4 regions of the Rhizobium sp. ERR 942 genome follow, and region 1 is predicted to be linked to each of the others. Evidence: predicted binding sites of a transcription regulator. Region 1 holds the regulator's gene; each other region holds the start of a gene.
The links. Region 1 encodes PhoB, which activates phosphate uptake and scavenging genes when phosphate is short. Its sites were predicted from a motif close to TGTCATNNANCTGTCAT; they were not measured.
Positions count from the first base shown of each region.

Region 2: FBZ97_RS05970 (UDP-2,3-diacylglucosamine diphosphatase) is a predicted target of PhoB. The motif match lies at 4,140-4,156, and genes of this name have one in related genera.
Region 3: phnC (phosphonate ABC transporter ATP-binding protein) is a predicted target of PhoB. The motif match lies at 3,625-3,641, and genes of this name have one in related genera.
Region 4: FBZ97_RS29025 (DUF47 family protein) is a predicted target of PhoB. The motif match lies at 4,435-4,451, and genes of this name have one in related genera.

Region 1 covers NZ_VIUA01000006.1:221,949-229,586, reverse strand. Annotated here, with positions in the region: gene FBZ97_RS24435 (Hsp33 family molecular chaperone) at 1-833, opposite strand, end outside; gene argF (ornithine carbamoyltransferase) at 882-1,799, opposite strand; gene FBZ97_RS24425 (aspartate aminotransferase family protein) at 1,872-3,071, opposite strand; gene FBZ97_RS24415 (GcrA family cell cycle regulator) at 3,496-4,023, shown strand; one part of gene FBZ97_RS24410 (IS630 family transposase) at 4,097-4,708, opposite strand; one part of gene FBZ97_RS24410 (IS630 family transposase) at 4,710-5,045, opposite strand; gene phoB (phosphate regulon transcriptional regulator PhoB) at 5,160-5,843, opposite strand; gene phoU (phosphate signaling complex protein PhoU) at 5,875-6,588, opposite strand; gene pstB (phosphate ABC transporter ATP-binding protein PstB) at 6,639-7,454, opposite strand; gene pstA (phosphate ABC transporter permease PstA) at 7,470-7,638, opposite strand, start outside.
Region 2 covers NZ_VIUA01000001.1:1,193,619-1,201,256, reverse strand. Annotated here, with positions in the region: gene FBZ97_RS05985 (ATP-binding cassette domain-containing protein) at 1-560, opposite strand, end outside; gene FBZ97_RS05980 (ABC transporter permease) at 573-1,733, opposite strand; gene FBZ97_RS05975 (MFS transporter) at 1,884-3,101, opposite strand; gene FBZ97_RS05970 (UDP-2,3-diacylglucosamine diphosphatase) at 3,268-4,074, opposite strand; gene FBZ97_RS05965 (NADP-dependent malic enzyme) at 4,503-6,815, shown strand; gene FBZ97_RS05960 (hypothetical protein) at 7,011-7,638, shown strand, end outside.
Region 3 covers NZ_VIUA01000010.1:42,127-49,764, reverse strand. Annotated here, with positions in the region: gene FBZ97_RS30320 (alpha-D-ribose 1-methylphosphonate 5-phosphate C-P-lyase PhnJ) at 1-804, shown strand, start outside; gene phnK (phosphonate C-P lyase system protein PhnK) at 801-1,577, shown strand; gene phnL (phosphonate C-P lyase system protein PhnL) at 1,587-2,294, shown strand; gene FBZ97_RS30305 (DapH/DapD/GlmU-related protein) at 2,291-2,908, shown strand; gene FBZ97_RS30300 (pyridoxamine 5'-phosphate oxidase family protein) at 2,999-3,553, shown strand; gene phnC (phosphonate ABC transporter ATP-binding protein) at 3,778-4,632, shown strand; gene phnD (phosphonate ABC transporter substrate-binding protein) at 4,728-5,639, shown strand; gene phnE (phosphonate ABC transporter, permease protein PhnE) at 5,722-6,702, shown strand; gene phnE (phosphonate ABC transporter, permease protein PhnE) at 6,711-7,638, shown strand, end outside.
Region 4 covers NZ_VIUA01000009.1:18,393-26,030, reverse strand. Annotated here, with positions in the region: gene FBZ97_RS29050 (xanthine dehydrogenase family protein molybdopterin-binding subunit) at 1-123, shown strand, start outside; gene FBZ97_RS29045 (PAS domain-containing protein) at 827-1,813, shown strand; gene FBZ97_RS29040 (response regulator) at 1,810-2,193, shown strand; gene FBZ97_RS29035 (hypothetical protein) at 2,552-2,737, shown strand; gene FBZ97_RS29030 (inorganic phosphate transporter) at 2,770-3,774, opposite strand; gene FBZ97_RS29025 (DUF47 family protein) at 3,774-4,391, opposite strand; gene FBZ97_RS29020 (sn-glycerol-3-phosphate import ATP-binding protein UgpC) at 4,533-5,585, opposite strand; gene ugpE (sn-glycerol-3-phosphate ABC transporter permease UgpE) at 5,585-6,433, opposite strand; gene ugpA (sn-glycerol-3-phosphate ABC transporter permease UgpA) at 6,443-7,324, opposite strand; gene ugpB (sn-glycerol-3-phosphate ABC transporter substrate-binding protein UgpB) at 7,392-7,638, opposite strand, start outside.

The sequences.
Region 1 (7,638 bases):
TCATAGACGGCCTTCGGCTCGTAGACGCGTACGCCACGCTCGTGGAACAGGCGATAGAGAAGGCGCTCGGTGCCAACCTGCGGATCCGTCAGCTCATCGGCATCGATGGTTTCCACCAGGCTGCGTGCCTCCGCCCAGGCATCGTCTTCGACATGATCGCGCACGCCGGTATCTCCGTCACCGCCATGCAGGTCCGGCTGACGCATACGCTCGGGCGCTTCGGGCAGGAACTGCGCGATCAGGCCACCGGCCCGCCAGCGGTGACGCGGCTTGCCGTTCTCATCACGGTCGAAAAGTTCTGCCGCCCCCAGACGCACGCGCGTCGGGATCTGCTCCGACTGGCGGAAATAGGTGCCGGCAATCTCCTCGAGCGAGGCGCCATCAAGCGCGACAATGCCCTGATAGGGCTGGCTGAAACGGCCCTGATCGATGGTGAAGGCGAGGACGCCTTTGCCGAGCAGCTGTTCCGGCTCGGTCCGGCCTTCGGCAACTGCCTTTTCCAGTGCTTCTTCGTCGAAACGGGCATAGGCGCGAACGTTTTCCGGCGTCGTGAAATCGGCAACCAGAAGGTCGACGGGACCGTCGCTCTTGGTCTGTACGGTAAACTTGCCTTCGAATTTCAGCGACGTGCCGAGCAGGACGGTCAGGACGATGGCCTCGGCCAGAAGGCGTGCAACCGGCGTCGGATAGTCATGCCGGGCAAGGATCGCGTCCAGCAGCGGACCGAGCTGTACGGCACGGCCGCGCACGTCCAAACCTTCCACCTGGAAGGGAACGACATGATCGTCACCGGCGAAATCGAACTGACCCAGCGAGGCGGCATTTTCGGCCATTGCTTTACTCCTACTGCGCCCGCGCCCTTGAGACGCGGTTTAATATCTTCAGATCGCGCCCAGGCACCAAGCAAGAATCGACTTTTGCGCATGAAGGCGGTTTTCCGCCTCATCGAAGACAACGGATTGCGGGCCATCGATCACCTCGTCCGTCACTTCCTCTCCGCGATGGGCGGGCAGGCAATGCATGAACAAAGCGTCTTTGCCGGCCTGTGCCATCAAAGCCTTGTTGACCTGATAGGGCTGGAAGACGTTGTGACCGCGTGCCCGGTGCTCCTGATTCATGGAAACCCAGGTATCGGTTACCACGCAATCGGCGCCGGCGACCGCACGGTCTGCATCATGCGAGAGCATGATTTCGGCGCCCTCGTTGCGGGCCCAGTTCAGATAGTGATCCTTCGGCTCGGAGCCAAGGGGTACCGCCATATTCATGCGATAGCCGAAGCGCGCGGCCCCTTCGATCAGCGAATGCAGCACGTTGTTGCCGTCGCCCGTCCAGGCGAGCGTCTTGCCCTTGATCGGGCCGCGATGCTCTTCGAAGGTCATGATGTCGGCCATGATCTGGCAAGGATGCGTATCGTCGGTCAGCGCATTGATGACGGGAACCGTCGCATGTTCCGCCAGCTCCAGCAGGCGCGAATGATCGGTCGTGCGGATCATGATGGCATCGACATAGCGCGACAGCACCTTGGCCGTATCGCCGATCGTTTCGGCGCGGCCAAGCTGCATTTCGGTGCCGGAGAGGAACAGCGTCTCGCCGCCCAGCTGTCGCATGCCGACATCGAAGGAAACGCGGGTTCGGGTGGACGGCTTCTCGAAGATCATCGCCAGCATCTTGCCGGCGAGCGGCTTGTCGGCAGTGCCGGCCTTCTGCGCGCTCTTTCGCACGATCGCGTCATCGATGATGTTGCGCAGATCGGCCGCCGGAACGGCAGAGAGGTCGAGAAAGTGTTTCGGAGAAGCCATGTCCTTACCTGTGCTCCAGAAAAAACAATAACGCCCGCGTGGGCAGGAACGCCCCGTCAGCGGGCGTTGAACTCAAGCCGATTTCTTGGTGCGGGCAGCGCGCGCACGCTCGGCGGCACGCTCCAGGCGGGCAAGACCTTCGCGTGCTTCTTCGGCGGTGACGACCAGCGGCGGCAGAAGGCGGATGACGTTATCGCCGGCCGGCACGCCGAGCAGATGCTCGGCACGGATAGCCTGCAGTAGCTCTGCCTGCGGAATGGCCGCCTTGATGCCGAGCATCAGACCTTCGCCGCGAACGTCCTCGATGATGTCAGGAAAACGATCCTTGAGCGAAGCGAGCCCCTGGCGGAAGACCAGCGAGACATCGCGCACATGCTGCAGGAAGCCTTCGGCAAGCACGATATCGAGAACGGCATTTCCGACCGCCATGGCAAGCGGATTGCCGCCATAGGTCGAGCCGTGGGTGCCCGCCTTCATGCCTGAGGCGGCTTCCGCCGTCGCAAGGCATGCACCGAGCGGGAAGCCACCGCCGATGCCCTTGGCGACAGCCATGATATCAGGCTTGATGCCGGCCCATTCATAGGCGAAAAGCTTGCCAGTGCGACCGACGCCACACTGTACTTCGTCGAGGATCAGCAGCAGGCCGTGTTCGTCGCAGATCTCACGCAGCCCGCGCAGGAATTCGTTGGTGGCCGGACGGATGCCGCCCTCGCCCTGGACCGGCTCGATCAGGATCCCGGCTGTCGCATCCGTGATGGCGGCACGCACGGCATCGAGATCACCGAACTGCACTTGGTCAAAACCCGGTGCCTTAGGCCCGAAGCCCTCGATATATTTCTCCTGGCCGCCGGCGGCGATGGTCGCGATGGTGCGGCCGTGGAAGGCGCCCTCGAAGGTGATGATGTGGAACTTTTCGGGATGCCCCTTGGCGAATTGATAGCGCCGCGCCGTCTTGATGGCGCATTCCAGCGCCTCGGCGCCCGAATTGGTGAAGAATACCTTGTCGGCGAAGGTCGCTTCCGTCAGCCGCTTCGACAGCTTCTCCTGACCGGGCACCTCGTAGAGGTTCGACAGGTGCCAGACCTTGTCGGCCTGTGCCTTCAGCTCGGCGACGAGATGAGGATGGGCGTGACCGAGCGAGTTGACCGCGACGCCGGCCGCGAAATCGAGGTAACGCTCGCCATTTTCGGTGACCAGCCAGACGCCCTCGCCTCGCTCGAACCGTAACGGAGCGCGCATATAGGTGTCATAAAGCGGCGTGGTCTCGGCCATGGCCATATCTCCTGATCACAACTTTAAGGACCGATCGCTTCGATTTGATGAAACGGGTCCGAAAAAATCAAAAATGCCGCCTTGCGGCGGCCCGGGCACTATTGATGTTTTGCATCGCGATGTCAACAAAACTGGCGTTTTAGCAGGTGCGAGATAGCGCTTGCGGGCAAAAGAGATAGGTTCGGCGGCGCCTATTGCAGAAATGCCACGCCTAGGCAGCAAGTTGGGGAAAACCTCGAAATCGATTCCTCAAGATTCTCGCGACTCTTGTCACGGAGTCAGCCTCACACTAGGTTAAAAAGCAATTGCTAGACTGCATGCGGCGGAACTAGTCACCACAATTTTAGAGCGTTTCGCGCCTCGTTCCCATGCGAGGCAATGGTGAGGGATTCTGCCATCGGAAACGCGACAGCGGAGACAGGGCATGAATTGGACAGACGAACGCGTCGAGAAGCTGAAAAAGCTATGGTCCGAAGGGTTGAGCGCCAGCCAGATCGCTGCGCAGCTCGGTGGCGTGAGCCGTAATGCCGTTATCGGCAAGGTGCACCGCCTGAACCTTCCTGGCCGAGCGAAGGCAGGCGGCACGGCAACCGCGGCGCGCACGCCAAAGCGCAGTGCCGCGGCTCCTCGCGCAACGACCTATGGCTCGCGCGTCGCTACCCGCACTGTGGTCGCCCGCCAGCAGGGTGCAACCATGTTGAAGGAAGAGATCGAGATCGATTCCGTCAATGAAATTCAGTATCGCCCGGCATCGAACGTCGTCGTTCCGATCTCCCGCCGCCTCGGCCTGACGGAGCTGACGGAACGCACCTGCAAATGGCCGGTCGGGGACCCGCTGAAGGACGACTTCCACTTCTGCGGCAATGACAGCCCGGATTCGTCGCCCTACTGCACCTATCATCAGCGCATGGCCTACCAGCCGGTGCATGACCGCCGTCGCAACAACGGCTGAAAGTTACCGCAAGACAAAGAGAAACGGGCCCCTCGAGGCCCGTTTTTCTATTTCCGCCGCTATTTAGAGCTTTTCAGGTTTTGACGGAAGCGTATCCGGCGTTGGCGAAGTAGTTGCTGCATTCGCTAGGCTCGATGGTTGTGACGAGGTGTCCGATGTAGCGCCAGGTGTCATCGATGGTTCGCTTCTGAGCCAAGCGCATCCAGTGCTTGATTTTGGCGAAGGCTTGTTCGATCGGATTAAGGTCAGGAGAATAGGGCGGCAGATACCAGAGCCGCGCACCAGCATCACGGATCATCTGCCGGATGGCGACTGATTTATGAGAGCCGAGGTTGTCCATCACGACGATATCGCCAGGTTGGAGCACGGGTAGGAGTTGCTGCTCGACATAGGCTCGAAAGCACTGGCCGTTGATCGGCCCGTCAAAGACACAGGGTGCGGCAAGCCGATCGCAGCGCAACGCGCCGAGGAAGGTCAAGGTGCGCCAGTGGCCGTGCGGGGCGAAGCTGCGCAGACGCTTGCCCCTCGGCCCCCAGCCTCGAAGCGGCGCCATGTTGGTCTTGATCCAGGTTTCATCGATGAAGACCAGCCGCTTTGGATCGAGACCAGTTTGCCAGGACCGCCAGCGCTGTCGCCGCCGCGCAATGTCGGCACGCGCCTGCTCAAGGGCGAATAGTGTTTTTTTTGAACCGTAGCCCCTCGCGTCGCAGGAATTGCCACACGGTGTCGTGGGATACCTTCACCCCTCGTGCGGCCAGCTCTTCCTTCAACCCATGCAGTGACAGATGCGGCGTTTGGCTGATCCGCTCCACGATAAACGCCCGGTACGGCTCCAGAACACGCTTGCGGTGACCGCCCATCTTCCCGGGCGCGACAGAGCCGCTCGAACGATACCGCTGCGACCATTTCACCGCCGAAGACACCGCAATACCGAACCGCGCCGCCACCGACCGGCAACTCTCACCGGCCTCGATCGCATCAACAACACGCTTGCGAAGATCATCGGAAAGGGGTCGAGTCATTCGATGCTGGCCTCCATTCCAGCCAGCATCTTGAATCACAAAACACCCAAAAACGGAATCCCTCCGATTCAGATAAATCGGAAACGCTCTAGTAACACCCGAGCGGCGAGCCGCTCAGGCTTCCATGGAATAGCCCGCGCCGCGAACGGTGCGGATGACATCCTGCATATTGGAGAAATTGAGCGCCTTGCGCAGGCGGCCGACATGGACGTCGACCGTGCGTTCGTCGACGTAAATATCGTGACCCCACACGCCGTCGAGCAGCTGCGAACGCGAGAAGACGCGCCCTGGCGAGGACATCAGGAACTCCAGCAGGCGGAATTCTGTCGGCCCCAGCCGGACTTCGCGGCTCTTGCGATGGACGCGATGGGTTTCGCGGTCCAGCTCGATATCGCCGCAACGCAGCACCGTGGAGAGAACCTCCGGGCGGGCACGCCGCAGCATCGCCTTGACGCGGGCCATCAGCTCCGGCGTCGAGAACGGCTTGACGACGTAATCGTCCGCGCCGGTCGAAAGTCCGCGCACGCGCTCGCTTTCCTCGCCGCGAGCCGTCAGCATGATGATCGGCAAGCGCTCCGTCTCCGGCCGCATACGCAGCCGGCGGCAGAGCTCGATGCCGGACACGCCGGGGAGCATCCAGTCGAGGATCAGGAGATCGGGGATGCGCTCCTGGAGACGCAGCTCGGCCTCATCACCTCTGAGGATCGTGTCGACCTCGAAGCCTTCGGCCTCAAGATTGTAGCGCAGCAGAACGCTAAGCGCTTCCTCGTCTTCTACAACAGCAACTCTCGGAACCATGCGCCTATGGTCTCCTTTCTTCGCTTCCAGATTATTCCGTCACTGCGCCGACGGTGTTGGCGGTATCGTCCTTCGGGCGCTCGCCTTCCGGCTGAGCACCGGTCGCCATGTAATAGATCGTCTCGGCGATGTTGGTGGCATGGTCGCCGATGCGCTCGATGTTCTTGGCGCAGAAGAGAAGATGCGTGCAGGTGGTGATGTTGCGCGGATCTTCCATCATGTAGGTCAGCATCTCGCGGAAGAGCGAGGTGTACATGGCGTCGATTTCCTCGTCGCGTTCGCGGATCGACACGGCCTTATCGGGCGAGCGGGTCGCGTAAACATCAAGAACTTCCTTGAGCTGGCTCAGTGCCAGTTCGGAGAGGTGTTCGATGCCACGAGCGAGACGACGCGGCACGCCCGTGCCCTGAACGGCGATGACGCGCTTTGCGGTATTCTTGCCGAGATCACCGACGCGCTCCAGATCGGAGGCGATGCGGATCGAGCCCATGATTTCGCGCAGGTCCGCTGCCATCGGCTGACGACGAGCGATGGTGACGATCGCCTTGTCACCAACTTCGCGCTCGGCATGGTCGAGAACGACGTCGTCGGAGATGACCTTCTGGGCCAGGGCCGCGTCGCTGTTGACGAGAGCGCGTACGCTGTCGCTAACCATCTGCTCGGCCAGGCCGCCCATTTCGGCAATGCGACGCGTCAGAAACTTCAGGTCTTCGTCATAGGCTGAGAGAATGTGAGTGGAGACCATTTTTCTATCCTCAAGTGAACTGTGTGAAAGGAGCCGCGCGCCTGCCATCATCAACCAAAACGGCCCATGATGTAATCCTGCGTGCGGAAATCGTCGGGATTGGTGAACATCTTATCGGTGTCGTTCTCCTCGACCAGGTGGCCGAGATGGAACATTGCGGTACGCTGCGAGACACGGGCGGCCTGCTGCATGGAATGCGTCACGATGACGATGGTAAAATTCTCCCGAAGCTCGTGGATGAGATCCTCGACCTTGGCGGTTGCGATCGGATCGAGCGCCGAGCACGGCTCATCCATCAGGATCACCTCCGGGCTGACAGCAACGGCGCGCGCGATGCAGAGGCGCTGCTGCTGGCCGCCCGACAGGCTCGTGCCGGCATCATGGAGCCGATCCTTCACCTCACCCCATAGACCGGCCTTCTGCAGACTGGTTTCGACGATATGCTCGAGATCGGCCTTTGAGCGATGCAGGCCATGGATGCGCGGGCCGTAGGCGACGTTCTCGTAGATCGACTTCGGAAACGGGTTGGGCTTCTGGAAGACCATGCCGACGCGGGCGCGCAATTCCACGACATCGATGCTGTCGTCGTAGACATCCTGATCGTCGAGCGTGATCTTGCCGGTGACGCGGCAGGTCTCGATCGTATCGTTCATGCGGTTGAGGCAGCGCAGAAAGGTGGACTTGCCGCAGCCGGAAGGGCCGATCAGAGCCGTGACCGTATTGGCGCGGATCTTCAGATTGACGTCGAAGAGCGCCCGCTTGTCGCCGTAGAACACAGAAACGTCCTGGCCGATCATCTTGTAAGGGATCGTCGTCATCTTCTTGGCCAAGGCTCTTTCGCTGGCAGCTTCCGTCATCATGTTCATTTCGTGCACCCTCCCTTACCAGCGCCGCTCGAAGCGGCGGCGCAGCAGGATGGCGCCGATGTTCATCGCGACGAGGAAGAAGAGGAGCACGATGATGGCGCCGGACGTCCTTTCGACGAAGGCCCGCTCGGCTTCGCTCGCCCACATATAGATCTGCACCGGCAGCGCCGTCGAGGGATCGAGC
Region 2 (7,638 bases), on a different contig from region 1:
CCCGATGTCGGCTCATCGAGGAAAACGAGATCGGGGTCGAGCGCCAGGGCTCTGGCAAGCGCCGCGCGCTTGATCATGCCGCCGGAAAGTTCGGAAGGATATTTGTCGGCGGCATCAGCGGCCAGACCCACCATGCGGATCTTCATCAGCGCCAACTCGTCCATCATCTCCTTGGGCAGGTCCAGATATTCCCGCATCGGCACCTGGATGTTTTCCTTGACCGTCAGTGAGGAAAACAGCGCGCCTTGCTGGAAGAGAACGCCGAGCCGCATGTCGAGGCGGTTGCGGTCCTGCTCGTCGAGCTTGTCGTAATCTTCGCCGAGAATCTCAATCTTGCCCGAGCGGCGCGGCAATAGCCGCAGCACCGTACGCAACAGCACGGACTTACCCGCCCCGGAAGCGCCGACGAAACCGAGAATCTCGCCGCGATAGATGTTGAGGTTCAGTTTGTCGAGGACGATTTTCGATCCGAAGCCAACGGTGACATCCCGTGCCGACAGCACGATGTCCCTGCCCTGCTCATCCTTTTCCAACGGGATTTCCGAGTGAAGCGCGCTCATCGTTATCGTCCCTCAGAAATCGATTGCTGCGTAGAACATGGCGAAGAGCCCGTCCATGAGGATAACGACGAAGATCGACTTCACCACCGATGACGTCACGTGCTGACCGAGAGACTCGGCACTGCCCCCCACCTTCAATCCCTCGACCGCCGCGACGATGCCGATAACGAGCGCCATGAACGGTGCCTTGATCATGCCCGAAATGACCGTCGAAAGGCTGACGGCCTCATGCAGTCGCGAGATGAAGGTTGCAAAGGTAATGCCGGAATATGCCCAGGACACCAAGGCAGCACCAAAAAGCGCGGCAAAATTGGCAATGACCGTTAGCAGCGGCAAGGCAACCGTCAGCGCCACCAGCCGGGGAAAGATGAGTACGCCGACGGGATTGAGGCCCATGACCTTCAGCGCGTCCACTTCCTCGCGCATCTTCATGGAACCAATTTCAGCGGTAATCGCGCTGCCGGACCGACCCGCAATCATGATCGCGGTCAAAAGCACGCCGATTTCACGCAATTGCAGGATGCCCACCAGATCGACCACGAAGATTTCCGCACCGAAATAACGCAGCTGGAAAGCGCCCTGTTGGGCGATGATCGCGCCGATCAGCGACGACATCAGCAGGATGATGGGAACCGCGCGTACCGCCATGTGATCGATCTGGTTGATGATCGAGGCAGGCGAAACCCCGCTACCGCGGCCGAACTTGAGCTGACCGCCGCGTACGGCTGAACCCAGGATATACATGGCGGCGATGAGGTTGCCCCAGATATCGTAGACACTTTCGCCAATAGGCGCGAAGACACGCTCCGCCCATGATTTCCTCGGCTTTGCCGCTGCCGCCTCATCGTCGGGATGCGTATCGAATGTCGTTAACAACTCGTCAATATGAGGATTTGAGCCTTCGATCGTGACGTGGGCCTTGTGTGCTTCCTGGCTTTCCTTCAGCCGGCGGATCAGCAGCGCACCCGCCGTATCCACATCCGAAAGACCGGAAAGATCGATCACAACCTCACCGCCGGAGCTGCGCTTCGACAGCAGCTCGATCTGGCGCAGCACGCCGTGCACATTGGCGCTGCGCCAATTGCCTTGCAGCCGATAGCGATGGCCTGCGCCCTCGGGCGCATCATCGATCTTCGGTGCATCGGACCTTTGCTCGGCTGCTTTCAAACTCATGCGTCTTTCAAATCTGGCACAACATACGCCGACTCGGTGAGTCCGCATGGTCAGTGCTTAATACACCGACTATGCATGGAATTTCCATCTCGCGCCGGCGCCAACATATGTCACGGCTTTTTGATATCCAAATGAATTTGTTGCACCGCGTCAGGATACGCCGTGAGCGCCTCCGCCGATTGCCGGCTTTCTCGCCTGCAGCCCATAGGCAAAAACGACCATGGCGAGCCCAAAGGCGGCGATGCCGGCCATGACATAGTAACTCGTCAGGTCGAGCCAGGCGTAGAGATAGCCGGATGCAAGCGTCATCAATCCCAGGAACATGCCATTGTAGAAATAATAGGCGCCCTGAGCCGATGATTCCTGCGTCTCATGGACGGACGCCACGATACGACGCTGAACGCCGGTATGGACGCAGGCATAGGTGCATGAATGAAAACATTGCAGCACAAAATAGCCGATGAAGCCGAAATTGCTCGGAAACAGGACCCAGCGCAGAATGCACATGGTCGAACCGAAGAAGATGAGCGTCCAGGCGCTGAACCTCCTGCTCAGTTTTCTCGACAGGAAAAACACCATCACCTCGGCCGTGACGCCAATGCTCCACAGCACGGCTATCTCGGCGCCGGAAAAGCCGAGCTTATGCCAGTAGATCGACGCAAATGTATAGAGCATCGCATGGCTCGATTGCTGTATCGATACGCCCATCATGGTTATAAGCAATTGCGGCGAGCGCAGATTTCCGGTCGGCGATTGCAGATTGATCGGTTGGTTGCGCCGGCGCGTCGGCCCGATACGTGGCGCGAAAAAGCCCATCATCGTCGTCAGAATGAACCCCGCCACCATCACGGGCAATACTGTCGTGCCGCCCCACATGCCGATCAGCTGGCCGCCGAGAAGGGTCGACAGGATAAAGGTGATCGATCCCCAGACCCGCATGGAACCGTAGTCGAAACCCCAGCGGCGCACGCCCGACATGGCAATCGATTCGACCACCGGTACATAAGGCGCATAAGTAGCGCCCTGAATGCCGTAGACCAGAAGCACCGGCCAGAAGTCGCTGGTCCAGTAAAGCGCGATTGCCGTCAGCAGCGACAAGGCACCCGACCACAACAATACATCGGCCCGCTCTCTCATGTGATCGGCGAGTACCGCGATGATGGGTGTCACGAGGACGCGCACGACCATGGGAATGGCGATCACCAGGCCAATCTCGTGATCATTGAAATTCAGCCCCGCCAACCAGACGGGAAAGAAGGGTACGGCTATGCCGTTGACGAACAACGGAGCGCAATAGGACAAGGCGGCGCGCAAGCGGAAATATGGAGGCGCACCCTCGCCCTGGAAGGACTTGATCGCGGGAATCATGACAGACCTGAAGGGGAACGTACTTGTCCCTATCATGCTATCGAGAATACGACTATGGCGAGAAATGGCCAAAACCGTAACGTTTCGGAAAAATCCGAAGCCAGGGCTGTCTTGCAGCGATCAATAATTATAACAAGCCATTATCAAGCCTGTGAAGATCCAGAAATCAGGCCGCCTGTGCGCCGAGGGCCTGCGGTATTTCTCCGACCTGCGAGCCGACTGGCTGCGTTTCGAGAATATTCTGCCACGTGATCAGCTCGAACGTGCCGTCCTCGTGTTCCGCAATCGCGGTGCAGCTTTCCACCCAGTCGCCCGTGTTGATGTAACGGATCCCATCGAGATCCTCGATCACGGCATGGTGGATATGACCGCAGATGACGCCATCGGCATCATTGCGCTTGGCCTCTTCGGCCACGACACGCTGAAACTCGCCGATGAAATTGACGGCGTGCTTCACCTGCAGCTTCGCCCAGGCCGAAAAAGACCAATAGGGCATGTTCAGGCGTCGGCGCACCGCCGCAAGCCCGATATTGATCAAGATGGCCATGTCATAGGCCCAATCGCCGAGATAGGCGAGCAGGCGGGCATTGCGGACGACAACATCGAATTCGTCGCCGTGCAGGATGAGATATTTCTTCCCATCGGCCGTTTCATGCATAGCGCGCTGCGCCACCTCGATACCGCCGAAGTGCATTCCAGGGAAGTCACGCAGGAATTCGTCGTGATTGCCGGGGATATAAACGATGCGCGTGCCCTTGCGCGCCTTGCGCAGGAGCTTCTGTACGACGTCGTTGCAATCCTGGGGCCAGTACCAGTTTCGCTTCAGTCTCCAGCCATCAACGATGTCGCCAACCAGGAAGATGGTATCGGCCTCGTGATAACGGAGAAAATCGAGCAGGTAATCCGCCTTGGCGGCCTTCGAGCCGAGATGCACGTCAGAAATGAATAGCGTTCGGAAATGCCGGGGGTCCATGTTTTCATTCACGAACTTTATGTCCGTGCCCTATCCTACGTTGGCTATTCCAAAACCAGACTCGTGTTTCAGGAAGATGACAAACCCTGTGCTTGGCGGCCCAGCGGCGGCGTTCAACCAAGTTTCGCGGCAACTGCGAGGTCAGGACGATTGCTTGTAAAGCTGGCGATACCAAGGCGAAACATGGCCCGCGCCGCCTCGCTTGGATGAGCCGCCCATCTGTGCACTTTCACGCCATTCTTTCCAAGATGACGCGATCGCAGCCTTCGACTTGCGGAAAGGACATCGCGCGATCTGCGATCATTGCGGAAAAGGCAATTCAGTTTTGCCACGACAAAAACGCCTTGTGACCTCAATTCCATACTGTGAAGGCGAAGCGATTGATGTATGCAGAAGACTCAAAGCGCAGGCAGGAATGGAGACGCAAGTTGGATACGAACGACACTTCGAAAGCAGCCAAGAACATGGCGAGCGGAAATTTCGACGAGCAGGCGCTTTATTTCCATCGTTATCCCCGTCCCGGCAAGCTCGAAATTCAAGCGACCAAGCCGCTGGGCAATCAGCGCGATCTGGCACTTGCCTATTCCCCCGGCGTCGCTGCCCCCTGCATCGCCATCCGCGACAACCCGGAAACGGCAGCGGACTATACGTCCCGCGCCAATCTCGTAGCGGTGATTTCCAACGGTTCCGCCGTGCTCGGGCTCGGCAATATCGGTCCGCTCGCTTCGAAGCCTGTTATGGAAGGCAAGGCCGTTCTCTTCAAGAAATTCGCCGGCATCGACGTCTTCGACATCGAAATCGCAGCACCGACGGTCGATGAGATGGTCAATACCGTCTCGGCGCTCGAGCCGACCTTCGGCGGCATCAATCTCGAAGACATTAAGGCACCGGAATGCTTCGACGTCGAGCGCCGCCTGCGCGAGAAAATGGAAATTCCCGTCTTCCATGACGATCAGCATGGCACCGCTATCATCGTCGCCGCCGCCATCCTCAACGGGCTGGAATTGGCCGGCAAAAAGATCGAAGACGTCAAGATCGTTGCCTCCGGCGCCGGTGCGGCGGCGCTGGCCTGCCTCAACCTGCTCGTCATCCTTGGCGCCAGGCGCGAAAACATCTGGGTCCACGATATTGAGGGTCTGGTCTACAAGGATCGCAACGTCCTGATGGACGAGTGGAAATCCGTCTACGCTCAAGATAGCGACAAGCGCGTGCTCGCCGAATCCATTCCGGGTGCCGACGTCTTCCTCGGCCTCTCCGCCGCCGGCGTGCTGAAACCCGAGTTGCTGGCGCAGATGGCCGAAAAGCCGCTGATCATGGCGCTCGCCAACCCGACGCCGGAAATCATGCCGGATCTCGCCCGTGCCGCCCGCCCGGACGCGATGATCTGCACCGGCCGCTCGGACTTCCCGAACCAGGTCAACAACGTCCTCTGCTTCCCCTATATCTTCCGCGGCGCGCTCGATTGCGGTGCCAAGACGATCAACGAAGAGATGAAGATGGCCGCCGTGCGCGCCATCGCCGCGCTTGCCCGCGAAGAGCCTTCCGACGTCGCCGCCCGCGCCTATACCGGCGAAACGCCGGTCTTCGGGCCTAATTACCTGATCCCCTCGCCCTTCGACCCGCGCCTGATCCTGCGTATTGCGCCGGCTGTGGCGAAGGCAGCTGCGGAAAGCGGCGTCGCTCTGCGCCCGATCAAGGATTTCGATGCCTATATGGACGAGCTTAACCGCTTCGTCTTCCGCTCGGGCTTCGTGATGAAGCCGATCTTTGCGGCAGCGAAGATTGCCGAGCGCAAGCGCGTAGTCTTCTCCGAAGGCGAAGATGAGCGCGTGCTGCGCGCCGCCCAGGTCCTGCTCGAGGAAGGCACCGCCGTCCCGATCCTAATCGGTCGTCCTTCCGTCATCGAGACGCGCCTCAAGCGCTACGGCCTGAAGATTCGCCCTCATACGGATTTCGCTGTCATCAATCCCGAAGACGATCCGCGCTTCCGCGAGTATGTCGAACTTTATTTCTCGCTGGTCGGCCGCGCGGGCGTTATCCCAGAAGCGGCCCGCACGATCGTCCGCACCAATACAACCGTTATCGGCGCGCTTGCCCTGAAGCGCGGCGAAGCTGATGCGCTCATCTGCGGTCTCGAAGGCCGTTATGAGCGTCATTTGCGCATCGTCCGTCAGGTCATCGGCAAGCGGCCTGATGTTCGGGATTTCTCGGCATTGAGCCTGCTCATTTCGCAGCGCGGCGCCACCTTCTATACCGATACCTATGTGACGTTTAATCCGTCCGCCGAGGAAATCGCGGAATCCACCTGGCTGGCAGCCGAGGAGATCAAGCGCTTCGGCATCGAGCCCCGCGCCGCCCTCGTCTCGCATTCCAACTTCGGCTCAAGGGAGTCGGAAAGCGCTACCAAGATGCGCGAAGCACTGGCTCTCATTCGCGAGGCAGCGCCGGATCTGGAGGTCGACGGCGAAATGCATGGCGACAGTGCCATTTCCGAGAGTCTGCGCCGGCACGTAATGCCGGACAGCGCGCTCTCCGGCGAAGCCAATCTACTGGTCTTCCCCAATCTCGATGCGGCCAATATCACGCTCGGCGTGGTCAAGACCATGACCGATGGTCTGCATGTCGGCCCGATTCTGCTCGGGACGGCGCTCCCGGCCCACATTCTCTCGCCGTCTGTCACTTCGCGCGGCGTGGTCAACATGGCGGCGCTCGCCGTCGTCGAAGCCTCGCAGATCGCCTGATATCACGTCTAGCAGCCACAGCCAGAATGACACCGCGTTTCATGCATTCGCGGTGTCGCCTATCCCCTGGCTATCGGCGGCTGCGACCTGCAATTTCACGAAAATCCTCTCGAAATCCGTGCTTTTTCATGGATACGTTGTTAAGCTGCTGCGTGTAATCTTCAGCGACTTAAAACCGCTTTCGAGAGCAGAACCGTGAACCGCGGCATAAAACAAGCTTCCATTGCCTTCTTTTCCCTGCTGACGGCCACATCGGCGGCCCTCGCACAGGTCGATCTCTGCGACGAACTGCGCGGCCGCTATGTCGACATCAGCGAAGTGATCGGCGCCAGCCAGGAAACGCGCCAGCTCTCGCGCGCCATCGTGCAACAGAACCTGATGATCCGCCGGACGATGAACGATCTGCGCAACCAGGGCTGCGTCGAAGGCGACGATGGCGTATTTAGCGGCCAGGACAGTCAGGGCGTCTGCGATGACATCAGGCAGTCGATCGATCAGATGCGGCAGGATCTCTCCCTGCTGATGGATCAGCGCGAGCAGAGCGTCGGCCGCGTCGATGCCGTTGCCATGCAGCGCCGGCAGTTGCTGGACACGATGCAGCGCAACGGCTGCAGCCTGCCGGCTTCGGCAACGCCGGATATCGTCATCGATACCCATACGAAAATGGATGCCTATGCGCCGCAGGAGCAATCCCTGGCCAAGCCAGAAAGCTCCATTACCGTCATCGAGACGCCAAGGCTCCAGAAGAATTCCAGCCTCGAACAAAAGCAGGCACCACCGACGGCGGCGCCCAAGGTAACACAGGCGCAGCCGCAGCAATTTC
Region 3 (7,638 bases), on a different contig from region 1:
CCCGGCTATCAGGTACCTTTCGCCTCCCGCGAAATGCCGATGCCTTACGGCTGGGGCACCGGCGGCGTGCAGCTGACGGCGGCGATCATCGGCCCGCAGGACGTGCTGAAGGTCATCGACCAGGGTGCCGACGACACGACCAATGCCGTCTCCATCCGCGCCTTCTTCCAGAAGGTCGCCAATGTCGCCGTCACCACCCGCACGGACGAGGCGACCATCATCCAGACGCGCCACCGCATTCCGGAAGCCAAACTCGGGCCGAACCAGGTGCTCGTCTATCAGGTGCCGATCCCGGAGCCGTTGCGCTTCCTGGAGCCTCGCGAGACCGAGACGCGCAAGATGCATGCGCTTGAGGAATATGGCCTCATGCATGTGAAGCTCTATGAGGATATCGCCCGCAACGGCCGCATAGCCACGACCTACGCCTATCCGGTCAAGGTCGCCGGCCGCTACGTGATGGACCCATCGCCGACGCCGAAGTTCGACAATCCGAAAATGCATCTGTCGGATGCGCTGCAGCTCTTCGGCGCCGGCCGCGAAAAACGCATCTATGCCGTGCCGCCCTACACCGAAGTCGTCAGCCTGGATTTCGAGGATCACCCCTTCGAAGTGCAGCGCTTCGACAAGCCCTGCGCGCTTTGCGGCGCCGAGCAGGTCTATCTTGACGAGGTGATCCTCGACGACAAGGGCGGCCGCATGTTCGTCTGCTCCGATACCGATTTCTGCGAGGATCGCCGCGCCCACGGCCATGCCGGGCCTATGCTGGCGTCAAATGGGCTCGCATCCAAGGAGGCTGCCGAATGAGTGACTCACCCCTTCTCAAGGTCAAGGACGTCTCGAAATTCTACGGCAGCCGCATCGGTTGCCGCGATGTGTCCTTCGAACTCTGGCCCGGCGAAGTGTTGGCTATCGTCGGCGAATCCGGCTCCGGCAAGACGACGCTGCTCAACTGCATCTCGACCCGGCTGCTGCCGACGACGGGCAGTGTCGAATACCACATGCGCGACGAGACCTATCGCGATCTTTTCCGCATGAACGAGGCCGAGCGCCGCTTCCTGATGCGCACCGACTGGGGCTTCGTGCATCAGAACCCGGCCGATGGCCTGCGTATGACGGTGTCCGCCGGCGCCAATGTCGGCGAGCGGCTGATGGCGATCGGCAACCGCCACTATGGCAACATCCGCAATACCGCCATCGACTGGCTCGAGCGGGTCGAGATCGACGCCGACCGCATCGACGACCAGCCCCGCGCCTTCTCCGGCGGCATGCGCCAGCGCCTGCAGATCGCCCGCAACCTTGTGACCGGCCCGCGCCTCGTCTTCATGGACGAGCCGACCGGCGGTCTTGACGTCTCGGTGCAGGCCCGCCTGCTCGATCTGGTGCGCGGCCTCGTCAACGATCTCGGCCTCTCCGCCATCATCGTAACCCACGATCTCGCGGTCGCCCGTCTCCTGTCGCATCGCATGATGGTGATGAAGGACGGCCAGGTGATCGAGCACGGTCTCACCGACCGCGTGCTCGATGATCCGCGCGAACCCTATACGCAACTGCTGGTCTCTTCGATCCTGCAGGTCTGAGGAAGAAACATGGCAACCCCACTCGTCGTTTCCGAAGTCTTCAAAAGCTTCACCATGCATCTGCGCGACGGCATTCGCCTGCCTGTTGTCGCCGATGTCTCCTTTTCCGTCGCTTCGGGCGAATGCGTCGTGCTCGGCGGCCCGTCGGGTATCGGCAAGAGCTCGCTCTTGAAAATGATCTATGGCAATTATGCCGTCGACAGCGGCCAGATCCTTGTCACGCACAAGGGCAGGATCGTCGATCTTGCGACAGCCGATCCGCGTACCGTGCTCGACGTCCGCCGCCAGACCATGGGGTATGTCAGCCAGTTCCTGCGCACGGTGCCGCGCGTTGCCGCTATCGATGTCGTCGCCGAGCCGCTGCTCGCCCGCGGTGTGAGCGTGACCGATGCCCGCGACAGGGCAGCAGAACTGCTTGCACGGCTGAACCTGCCCAGGGAACTCTGGCAGCTGCCGCCCGCCACCTTTTCCGGCGGCGAGCAGCAACGCGTCAACATCGCCCGCGGCTTCATCACCGATCACGCCATCCTGCTGCTCGACGAGCCCACCGCGTCGCTCGACGCCCGTAACCGGGCCGTCGTCGTCGACATGATCGAGCAGAAGAAGGAAGCCGGCGTCGCGCTGCTCGGCATCTTCCATGACGAGGAAGTGCGCGAAGCCGTCGGCAGCCGCATTCTCGACGTCTCGCAGTTCTCGCCGCGGAAGGCCGCCGCATGAGCCGCAAATTGGGCGAGACGCCCTTCATCAGCCCGTCGGCCAGCGTCAACAATTCGACGCTCGGCCGCTATACCGAAGTCTCCGACCGCTGCCGCATCGATGAAGTCGAGATGGGCGACTATTCCTACATCATGCAGGATGGTGCGGTCTGGTGCGCGACGATCGGCAAGTTCGTCAACATCGCCGCCGCCGTGCGCATCAATGCCACCAACCATCCGACATGGCGCGCGACGCTGCACCACTTCACCTATCGCGCCGCCGACTACTGGCCGGATGCCGATATGGAGACGGAGTTCTTCACCTGGCGGCGCGACAACCGGGTTGTGATCGGCCATGACGTCTGGATCGGGCATGGCGCGACCGTGCTGCCCGGCGTGACAGTCGGCAATGGTGCCGTCATCGGAGCCGGCGCCGTCGTTTCCAAGGACGTTGCGCCCTACACCATCGTCGGCGGTGTGCCGGCCAAGCTGATCCGCGAGCGTTTCACGTCCGAGGTCGGCGCGCGAATGGACAAGCTTTCATGGTGGGATTGGGATCACGATCGCCTACGCACAGCGCTTGCGGATTTCCGCGCCCTTTCGGCGGAGGAATTTCTGGATCGCTACGAAGCCTGAGAACGGTTTCCACCCTCATCGGACTTGCAAGGCGCTGACAAGCGATCCAGCTTAGCCGGTCCTTTCAATGCGGGATCGAGAGGAGTTTTCATGGCAAAGCAGTTTTCCAGCATCGACGATCGGCTGCGCGATTTCATCGCGCGGCAACACATCTTCTTCACGGCATCCGCAACATCGGATTCCCGTGTCAATGTTTCGCCCCGCGAGACACTGTGCCTGCGCATCATCTCTCCGAACACCGTCATCTATCTCGACCGCACCGGCAGCGGCAACGAAACATCAGCGCATATGAAGGCGGACGGACGGCTGACCGTCATGTTCTGCGCCGTCGAAGGGCCGCCGATGATCCTCCGCCTCTATGGCCGCGGGCGGATCATCCATCGATCGACACCCGAATATCGGGAACTGCTACACGATCATTATGCGGATCAGGAGCCGCTCGGCGCACGGCAGATTGTGTGGCTGGACTTCGATCTCGTACAAACGTCCTGCGGTTTCGGCGTGCCGCTTTTCACCTATGAAGGCGAACGGCCGAGCCTGGACCAATGGGCGAAAGCCAAGGGTCCCGACGGCATTGAGGAATACCGGCGCGAGAAGAACAGCTTCAGCATAGACGGTCTGCCGACCGGCATGTTTGACGGCTAAACTTAAAGGAAAGCTCTCAGCCGGCTAATCTTGCAAAATCGCCGGGAATTGTAACAGCAGTTACACAAAACTGACATTGGAGCTTCATGAAGCGGGACTAATCGGTTGCCTTGTGGTTGGCGCCAGCCCCCTCGAAACTCCTTTCGAGACAGGGGCACGCGCCCGTTCTTAGCACCGGTACCGCTGAAATTTCTGCAGCCCGGGAGCCGCGAAAGGGAAGCACTATGTTCGAACTCAGGAATGTCTCACGCCGGTTTGGTAACAAGCTCGCCGTCGATTCCGTGACTTTGGACATACCGCAGGGACAGATGGTCGGCGTCATCGGCCGTTCCGGCGCCGGCAAGTCGACGCTGCTGCGCATGATCAACCGTCTGGCCGATCCGAGTTCCGGCTCCATTCATTTCTCCGGCACCGAAGTCTCCAAGCTGACCGGTCGTGCACTGCGCAGCTGGCAGCGCGATTGCGCCATGATCTTCCAGCAGTTCAATCTGGTGCCGCGCCTCGACGTGCTCACCAACGTCATGCTCGGCCGCCTCAACCATCGTTCGACGATGCTGAGTCTCCTTTCGGTCTTCACCCGCGAGGAGCGCATCGAGGCGATTGCGGCGCTGGAGCGCCTCGGCATCGAGCAGACGGCACTGCAGATGGCCGGCACGCTTTCCGGCGGCCAGCAGCAACGCGTTGCCATCGCCCGTGCCCTGATGCAGCAGCCGAAGATGATGCTGGCCGACGAGCCGATCGCCTCGCTCGATCCGCTGAACGCCAAGATCGTCATGGATGCGCTGCGCGATATCAATGAGCGCGAAGGCATCACCGTCATCACCAATCTGCATACGCTGGATACGGCGCGCAACTACTGCGAACGCATCGTCGGCATGGCGGCCGGCAAAGTCGTCTTCGACGGCAAGCCGGCCGATCTGACGGCAGCCGCCGTCAAGGAAATCTACGGCACCGACAAGGACGGCGCCGGCATCGACGAGACCATGACGTCGACATCGATCAACATTGCCGATCCAGCCGTGCAAGCCGCGGCGACTGAATCTGCCGGCCCGCAACCGCTGGCACTGGCCGGTCTCTGAGAGGGACGGCCGGGATCGAAGGCCCGCGTCAAGGGCGCATTTCTTCTATCAGACCGAAGACATCCGGGGACACCGGTTAATCAGGAGACGAACCCATGTTGAAGAAAGCACTCTTTGCCGCTACGGCGCTTGTTGCGCTCGCAGTCGGCGCTGCTGCCAACGCAGCAGACCTCAAGGAATTGCGCATCGGCATTCTCGGCGGCGAAAACGAAGCCGATCGCCTGCGCAATTACGCCTGCCTTTCCGACCACCTGAAGAAGGAATTCGGTTTCGAGAAGGTTTCGCTGTTCCCGGCCGCCGACTATAACGGCGTTATCCAGGGCCTGCTCGGCGGCACGCTCGACTTCGCCGAACTCGGCGCGTCCGGCTACGCAGCCGTCGCCATCAAGGACCCGAAGGCCGTTACCCCGATCCTGACGACGCAGCAGACCGACGGTTCAACCGGCTACTACTCGATCGGCCTCGCCCTCAAGTCTTCCGGCATCAAGACGATCATGGACGCCAAGGGTAAGAAGCTCGGCTACGCCGACCCGGACTCCACCTCGGGCTACCTTGTTCCGCTGACGCAGATTCCGAAGACCACCGGCGTGCCGAACGACAAGTTCTTCGGCTCGACCCAGTTTAATGGCGGCCATGAGAACAACCTGCTCGCCGCTTACGACGGCAAGGTCGATGTTGCTGTCGACGACTCCTCGGGTGTTGGCGATTTCAAGGACGGCTTCACCTCCGGTACCTTCCGCAAGGAAGTCGACAAGGGCGCCGTAGATCCGAACAAGCTCGTCGAAGTCTGGCGTTCGCCGCTGATCCCGAACGGCCCGCTCGTCGTTCGCAACGCTCTCGGCACCGAATGGCAGACGAAGCTGACGGACTTCTTCATGAAGCTCCCGACGGCTGACGCCAAGTGCTTCAACGCCATCGAAGGCGGCGACTTCAAGGGCTACGTCAAGGTTACTCCGGACTTCTACAACGCCGTCATCGACGTTCGTAAGGCTGCCATCGGCGGCTGATCCGCATTCCTATAATTGGGCGGCCGGCAACGGCCGCCCTTTTGCTATTCACACCCTTTGCTATTCACAAGGGCAGGATTTCATGACGATCGCCGATACGCACCCGAACATGCAAAGCGCGCCACAGAGCGCCAAGGAGATCGGCGACGCCTGGAGCAAGATGGTGGCCAAGCGCCGCTTCTACACCGGCATCGGTCTCGTGATCCTGCTCGTCGCCTTCGTCAGCTCGGTGCGCTTCGCCGACGAAAACAACGCCGGGCATTTCTTTGACCGCCTGCCGCATCTCTTCGATTTCCTGAGCTGGCTCATTCCGAAGGACTGGGCCGACGTCTACCGCGCGCTCTTCGACCTGCCGAGCCCGAACGGGGCCAATGGCGCCGGCGGCGAGGAATTCAATTTCCCGCTCGGTCGCGTCTATGTCTGGGGCGATTTCTATATCCCCGAATATTTCGAGCTGATGATCATCACGATCAACGTGGCACTGGTATCGACCATCATCGGCTTCGTCTTTGCCGTACCCTTGAGCTTCTTTGCCGCCCGCAACATGTCGCCGTCCCATCCGATCCGGCTGGTGACGAAGCGCATCATGGAACTTCTGCGCGCCTTTCCGGAAATCGTCATCGCCGGCCTGTTTTCGGCGATCTTGTCGATCGGCCCGATCGCCGCGATCATCGCCGTCGGCCTGCATACGATCGGCGCGCTTGGCAAGCTCTTCTACGAAGTGGTCGAGAATATCGACATGAAGCCTGACGAAGGCATGCGTGCCGTCGGCGCGAGCTGGAGCGAGCGCGTGCGCTTTGCCGCCCTGCCGCAAGTGCTGCCGAACTTCATGTCCTACGCGTTGCTGCGTCTGGAGATCAACGTTCGCGCCTCAACCATCATCGGCGCCGTCGGCGGCGGCGGCATCGGCGAGGAGCTCAAACTTGCGATTTCACGCGGTTTCGGCGCCAAGACATTGGCGCTGGTGCTGCTTCTCTTCCTGACGATCATCGCCGTCGACCAGTTTTCCGCATGGCTCCGCCGCCGCCTCGTCGGCGAGCATGCCTTCCTTTTGCAGCATTGAGGTTATCCATGTCCGTCATCGACGCCGGCCGCATGCAGGAAATCGAAGCGCGTTACCCGGAAGTTCTTCACCGGTCCTTCCGCCAGCGCTTCGGCGCGCTGATGATCTTCATCGGCGTCATCCTCTACGGCATCTATGCCGTGTGGTTCTTCGACCTGCCGAAGGTCATTTCGGAAGCGCATTGGGAGCGCGTCGGCATCTATCTCAGCGAATGGGTGAGCTATGACGTGCAGCCGGAATTCCGCATCTCCGGAGACAAGATCAGCATCAAATATCCGCGCTTTTCGCCCCTGGGCGATAATCCAAACCCGGACTGGGTGAAGACCAATCCCGATGGCAGCATGACCGTTTCTGTCAGCGGCACAAGCCGCACGGTAACCGTCACCAAGACGCAGGCCATCGTGACCGCGCATGGCATCACGATTCCGATCGATATTGCCGGCGATGTGCCGAAAATCGTCGGTTCCGAGCCCGTTCCAAGCTGGATGACCGTCTATGACGACAATATTCTCGTCAATCTCGGCTTTGCAGGCGACGCCAGCATTTCCACCGACCGCGTGAAGATCCGCAAGCGGTTCATCGGCTGGGCCAACTTCGTCTTCGATACGCATTCGCCCTTCTTCGACAAGCCGGCGAGCGAAGTCATCAGCCTGATCGTTTCGGGGCCGCGGCTCGATCCTGCTCAGTCCAATCTCTCGCTGGCCTTCGACAATATCTGGAACAATGGCGCATGGCAGCATGGCGACGTCTGGACCAAGCTGTTCCAGACCATCGTCATGGCCTTCCTCGGCACGCTGCTGGGCTCGCTCGCGGCCTTCCCACTCGCCTTCCTGGCGGCTCGCAACATCACGCCGAGCCGACTCGTCAACCAGATCCTCAAGCGCTTCTTCGATTTCCTGCGTTCGGTCGACATGCTGATCTGGGCGCTGTTCCTGA
Region 4 (7,638 bases), on a different contig from region 1:
GTCAAGGGGCTTGGCGAACTCGGCAACGTCGGAACGGCGGCCGCGATCACCAGTGCGGTCTACCACGCTACCGGCAAGCGTATCCGCAAACTTCCGATCCGCATCGATAACCTGATTGGCTAATGTCAACGCAGGCGCTTTCTCGCGCCAAGACGTGCTTGTTCCCATTGGCAGGCACCCGGATCGGGCCACAGCTCTCTTATGTCGGCAAGCCGTTCTTGCCGGCCTGTTCCGCCTCCGCCACCGGCGGGCATGCCAATGCTCATGAAGGTGCGGATTACAGCGGTCGCTTTTGGGTGCGTCGTCGCGCCCCCGCCAGTGACGCCCCACGTCGGCACGATGGTCGATACCAGCCATTCGAAGATTTAATGTTCTCCCTCCCAGCCCCCTCGGCGCGCCGCAGCGCTTGTCATGTTTCCATCATTCGAGGCCGGCCGCTAAGTGCGGAGCGCCTACTGGTTCCCAAACCGGTAGGTCGACAAGCATCGGGGAACTGAATTGCGGACATAGCGTTGGCAAAGAAACAGGATCGCTGGGACACTTGAGAACCGGATGAATATTCTTCGCAATGAACGTCGTCTGTTCGGATTTAGCATGTGCTGATAGCTTTTCAGGGCCTGGTTAGAAAGGTGTGCACCTCTTCGGCTTCACCGCATTCTAACGAAATGTCTCTTCATTGAGGATCGCGCAGCGAGGAAGGCGGGGAGGCGATCGAATTACCTCGACGGCATCGCCTTCGTTGCCGGTCTTGCCAAGGCTCGGGCGGCCATTACTTTTACTAGGAAACCTGTGACATATGTCGGGTGCATCTGCTGGAGCAAGGGGAATGATGCTGGAAGATCTATACCGCCTTTTGCGAACCGGACATGTCCAGGCGCAGGGAGTGGTCGATACGATGACGCAGCCGATTGTCGTTCTTGATCAGAACTTGTGCGTCGCGACCGCAAACAATGCATTCTTGAAAACGTTCGAGGTCGAGCGGGACGATATTCTGGGGGAGAGTTTCTTTGATCTCGGCAACGGTCAGTGGGATGTTACCGAGCTCCGACAGCTGATCGCCGCGGTCATCCCAAAAGCAGCCGCTGTCATTGGGTACGAAGTCGCGCATGATTTTCCAACTATCGGCCGGCGTACGTTCCTCCTCGATGCGCGCCGCCTTGTGCACCCGGATGACAATAGCACCAACATCCTTGTCCTCTTCGACGATGTGACGGAAAGGCAGCGGCACGACGCCGAAAGGGATTTCATCATTTCGGAAACACGCCATCGGATGAAGAACCTTTTCGCGGTCGTGCGATCGCTAGCGATGCAGATGAATGCGGAAGATCTGACGGCCGTTGACTACCGTGATCGTTTCCTGGGACGCCTCGAGGTCACTCTTCATGCCCAGGAGATCGCGGCCATCAATGAAACGACCGATTTTGAAACCCTGCTGAGGCAATCGGTCAGCGAGCCTGGAATGGATCGTCTCCATTGCCAGGGGCCAAGAGTGCAGATTCGGGGCTCGGAGATCGTGCCAGTCAGCATGATGTTCCATGAGCTGGCAACGAATGCGTTGAAGTACGGCGCGCTATCCGCCCCAAGCGGTGCCTTGCATGTCGAATGGTCACTGGAGGAAGTGCCGGAGAGCCGCTCTTATTTCGTATGCCGGTGGCGCGAAACGGGCGGCCCCGCGATCATGCCGCCGACGAGAAGAGGCTACGGTACCGAGCTGATCGAAGGCACTTGCCGACATCTTGGTGGAACGGTGGAACTTAACTTCAATCCAAAAGGTTTGACTGCCATCATCAAGCTCCCTTGGAAACGTTCATGAGCGAACCTGAAAATGACAAGGCTCTTGGCAGGATCGTTCTTGTGGTTGAAGACGAGTTCCTTATCGCCCTGGAGCTGGAAAGCGTGTTGACCAGTAGCGGATTCGAGGTCCTGGGCCCGGCGAGCTCGGTCGGGCAAGCCCTCGACCTGCTGAGGAGCCAACGTCCGGATGCCGCTGTTCTGGACGTCACTCTCGGCAGCGAGAACGTTACTCCGGTCGCTTTCCTTTTAAAATCATGGGATGTCCCGTTCGTCCTCGCCAGTGCAAGCGATGCGGCGGAACTTGCCCGGCATGATGTTTTGGCCAAGGCACTCAATCTCGGGAAGCCCACCGACATGAAACGTCTTGTGGACGTCGTTCAATCCTTCTTTAGCCGCTGACGATGGATAAAGCGGCGATCCGTCAAGTGAACGCCGCGAACGTGACCGCGTCGATTGGCATGCTACTCCTTTGAGGCGATCTGGAATACCAGCGAATGGGATGACACCAGCGACACGCCATCCCTGGCTCAGTGTCAGCGCTTCCGCCGCGGGCTGGTTAACAATCGAACGACCGAAGGTAGATGGTTCAGATCTTCTTAAGCACAATTATTCGTCGAGGTGGGGCAGCAATATCGTCGGAAAAACGACATTATTCGAGATCCAAAATGCAAGCCTTTCGATCATCCAGACGATGCTTGGGAACCATCTCAACGCGCAATAGTTCCGTCCGGCGGATGACCACCTGGAAAGGGCTGTCATGAAGAAGCGGAAACATGAAGAGATGACGGATCCCCCTCGCTCGCGACCAGCGAAATATGAGGAAACCGAGGGCGCGACCGGTGCGATCGAAAGGCCGGCCATCCCACCGGTCATGAAAAAGGGAGAGAAGCCGTCTTCCAAGAAAAGCAAGCACAAGGACGATACCGGCGGGGAAGGGGACTGAATCTCGCGGTTGCGCAATAGGGCTTGGCGGCTTTATCCCACCCAGTTCGTGATCCAGTAGGCTATTGCCGAGATGGCCGCCGCCGCGGGCAGGGTTATTATCCATGCGACGACGATATTGCTCGCCAATCCCCATCGAACCGCCGAGATCCGCCGCGCGGCGCCGACACCGACGATTGCGCCCGTGATCGTATGGGTCGTCGAGACCGGGATGCCAAGCCATGTCGCGGCGAACAAGGTCAAGGCGCCACCGGTCTCAGCGCAAAAGCCCTGCATTGGATTGAGCCTCGTGATCTTCGAGCCCATCGTGTGCACGATCCGCCAACCGCCAAACAGTGTTCCGAGCGCCATCGCGGACTGACAGGATAACACCACCCACAGGGGCACGTGGAACTCCGCTCCGGTATGACCTTGGGAGTAGAGCAGTACGGCGATGATGCCCATGGTCTTCTGGGCGTCGTTTCCGCCATGGCCGAGGGAGTAGAGAGAAGCGGAGACGAATTGCAGGACGCGGAAGGTGCTGTCGACGGCGAAAGGCGTCTGGCGAACGAATATCCATGTCACGCATAGCACGAGGAAGAGCGCGAGCACGAAGCCAAGCAGTGGCGACATGACGATGGCACCGGCCGTCTTAAGCAGGCCGGACCAAACAATGGCATCCATGCCAATCTTCGCCACGCCGGCACCTACGAGGCCACCGACCAGAGCATGCGACGAGCTTGATGGGATGCCCAGTACCCAAGTCACGATATTCCATATGATCGCCCCCATCAGGGCGGCGAAGATGACCTGTGGCGTGACTATGTTGGGATCGATAATGCCGGTGCCGAGGGTTTCGGCGACGTGGAGCCCGAAGAACAGGAAAGCGATGAAATTGAAGAATGCGGCCCATAACACGGCGTATTGCGGTCGCAGGACCCGGGTCGAGACGATGGTGGCAATTGAGTTGGCTGCGTCGTGCAGCCCATTCAAAAAATCGAAGAACAATGCCACCGCGATGAGGCCCACCAGCAATGGGAAAGCGAGAGTGGCCTCCATCAGACGTTCTCGATTACGATGCCGTTGATTTCATTGGCGACATCTTCGAAACGGTCGACGACCTTCTCCAATTCACCAAAGATCTCGCTGCCGATGATGTATGCCATTGGATTGGTGCCGCTATATCGGCGAAAGAGATCTTTTAGACCTTGATCATGTAGCTCATCGGAGCGACCTTCGACCTTTACGACCTCTTCGGTGAGCGCGCTGAGGCGAGAAGAGTTGGCACTCATGCGATCAAGGAGAGGGATTGCCTCGGCTACCAGTTTTGCGGCCTCGACGATCGCCTTGCCCATTTCCTGCATACCGGGATCAAAGCTGTCCTGTTCGAATAGCCGGATCGTCTTGACCGTCTTGTGCATCATGTCGATCGCATCGTCCATTGACATGATGAGATCCTTGATGTCGCCACGGTCAAAGGGCGTGATGAAACTGCGCCGAGTGGCAAGCAGAACTTCGCGCGTGATGTCATCGGCCTCGTTCTCGAGCTCAACAATGCGCTGGCAGTGCTGCTCCGTGTCTTTGCCGGCCAGCAATTCGTTCAGAGCTTCCGCCGCGCTGACGATCGTGCGCGAATGTCGAGAGAAAAGATCAAAAAACCGGTCTTCTCTCGGCATCAGTCTACGAAACCAGTTCACTTTCCGCACTCCAAACAGGCGTTGTCATAAATCCGTCATAAATGAGGAGGCCCGACATGGAAAGCCGAGACATCCGCAAAACGGCGCTCTCTGACAGCCTCATCACAAGATTTGAACTGCTTATGCGCGGTCTAGTCGGTTCCCGTGACCGTCGAAGAAATGCAGGCTCTCGGCGGAAGCGGTAACCAGGCATTCTGTGTCCATTGCGAGCCGGGACCGCCCCGAAACTCGAAAGACGACGGTTTGGCCGTCCGCCAGGGTGCCGTAGACATAGCTCTCCGCCCCGACGAGCTCCACCGCCTGGATACGCACTTTCGCGCTGAAAGCCGCATCGCTCGCACCGCCGGCCAGGTGAAGATCCTCGGGCCGGACGCCGACCGTCATGTCAGCGGCGCCAAGGCGGCTGTCAGGCGAAAGCACAATTGTGCTGTTTTCGGTAGGTTTCAGAAGATTCATCGAAGGCGAGCCTATGAAGGTCGCAACGAAGGTCGTGGCCGGTCGTTCATAGAGCTCGATGGGTGTGCCGACCTGCTCGATCCGTCCGCCATTCAAGACGACCAGGCGATCGGCCAGCGTCATGGCCTCCATCTGGTCATGGGTGACATAGACGCTCGTGGTCGCGAGAGATCGTTGCAGCCGTTTGATCTCGACACGCATTTGCACCCGCAGCTTGGCATCGAGATTGGAAAGCGGCTCGTCGAACAGAAACGCCGCCGGCTCGCGCACGATGGCACGACCCATCGCTACGCGTTGCCGCTGACCGCCGGAGAGTTGACGTGGTCTGCGCTCAAGGAGGGGTTCGATTTCAAGCGATCGTGCCGCTGATTGGATGCGCTGGTCTATTTCGGCTGCTGGGACATTCCTGTTCTTCAGGCCATATGCCAAATTCTGTCGCACCGTCATGTGCGGATAAAGCGCATAGTTCTGAAAGACCATCGCGATGTCGCGCTCCGAGGGTTCCAGACGATTGACGATACGACTGCCTATGTTGATTTCGCCTGAGGTGATGGCTTCAAGGCCTGCGATCATGCGCAGGAGCGTGGACTTGCCGCAGCCGGAAGGCCCGACCAGGACGATAAGTTCGCCATCGGCGATATCGAGCGACACGCCCTTGATCGCGTCGACGTTGCCGCCGTAACTTTTGCGGACGTCCTTGAGAGTGATCCCGGCCATTATTTCTCCGTCTCCACCAGACCTTTGACGAACCAGCGCTGCATCAGCACCACGACGAGGATGGGCGGAATGATCGCCAAGATCGCCGTTACCATCACAAAATTCCACGGTGTCGCCGCGTCGGCGAAATCCACCATCTTCCGGAGCCCGATGATGATCGTCGACATCTTCGCGTCATTCGTGACCAATAGTGGCCACAAATATTGCGTCCAGCCATAGATGAAGAGGATCACGAACAGGGCGGCGATATTGGTTTTCGATAGTGGCAACAGGATATCGCGCATGAAGCGGAATGGGCCGGCATTGTCGATGCGGGCGGCTTCAAGGAGTTCACCCGGCACCGTCAAGAAGAACTGCCGAAACAGGAACGTCGCGGTCGCTGATGCCATCAGCGGCAGGGTCAGGCCGGCATAAGTGTCGATCATGCCGAGATCCACGATGACCTTGTAGGTCGGCAGGATGCGTACTTCCACCGGCAGCATCAACGTGACGAAGATCATCCAGAAGAACACCATCCGCAGCGGAAAGCGGAAGAAGACAATGGCGAAGGCCGAGAGAAAGGAGATCGCGATCTTGCCGGCGGCGATGATGACAGCGACAACAAACGTGTTCCAGAGCATCCGTTCAAGGCTGACGCCGACCACGCGCTCGACACCGCCGTTCAGCGCCTCGCCATAGTTCTCGACGAAATGGCCGCCGGGCAGCAGGAAGATCGGCGGCCGCAAAATCTCGGCCGACGTCATCGTCGAGGCAACGAAGGTGTAATAGATCGGGAAGGCGACGATGATAATGCCGATGACCAGCATCAGATGGCCGATGAGATTGGCGACGGGACGCTTTTCGATCATCGGTAATCCTCACGCATAATGCACACGCTTCTCGACGAAGCGGAATTGGAATGCCGTCAGCGCTATGACAATCACCATGAGGATGACGGACTGAGCCGCGGAAGAGCCGAGGTTGAGATTGACGAAGCCGTCATTGTAGACCTTGTAGACGAGGGTCTCCGTCGCCTTCGCCGGCCCGCCGCCGGTGACGGCATGGATGATGCCGAAGGTGTCGAAGAAGGCGTAGACCGTGTTGACCACCAGGAGAAAGAAGGTCGTCGGCGCAAGCAGGGGAAAGACGATCGTCCAGAAGCGCCGGTTGCCGCGGGCGCCGTCGATGGATGCGGCTTCCAGCAACGATTTTGGGATTGCCTGCAGTCCGGCAACGAAGAACAGGAAATTATAGCTAATCTGCTTCCAGGCGGCGGCGATGATGACCAGCACCATGGCCTGATTGCCGTTCAGCAGGGGGTCCCAGGCAAGTCCGTTGCGACGCAGGATATAGGCCAAGGTACCCATTGCAGGATTGAACATGAAGAGCCAGAGCATGCCGGCGACGGCGGGTGCGACGGCATAAGGCCAAATCAGCAGCGTTCGATAGAGTGTCTGGCCGCGCACCACCTTGTCGGCGGCGGTTGCAAGCGCGAGCGCGACGCTCATCGACAGCAGCGCCGTCGCGATACTGAAGATCACCGTCACCTGGAGGGAATGCAGGTAGGTCTCGTCGGATAAGATGGTGCGAAAATTCGCAAGCCCTACGAAGCCGCTCTTCAGTCCGAAAGGGTCTTCGCGCTGCGTCGATTGATAAAGCGCCTGGCTTGCCGGCCAGAAGAAGAACACGATCGTCAGGACGATTTGTGGCGCGACGAGGAAATAGGGTAGGATCTTGTTGGGAAAGACAACGCGCTGCACGGCGATCTCCTAGGACGAGAAAACGGCCCGCAGCCTTGTCGGCCGCGGGTCAAATCGCATCAGCCCATCAATTGCCAATGGCTTGCTGGATAGCGGCATCGCCACGCTGGACAGCCTTGTCGAGCGCCGTCTTGGCATCTTCCTTGCCGGCCAGCATCGCCTCGAACTCCTCGTTCATGATATCGCGTACCTGCGGCAGGTTGACGAGGCGAACGCCCTTGGAGTTGGCCGTCGGCGCCTTGCCGAGCATTTGCAGGATCGGCGTTTCGCGGCCGGGATTCTTGTCATAGAAGCCGGATTTTTTTGTTTCCTCA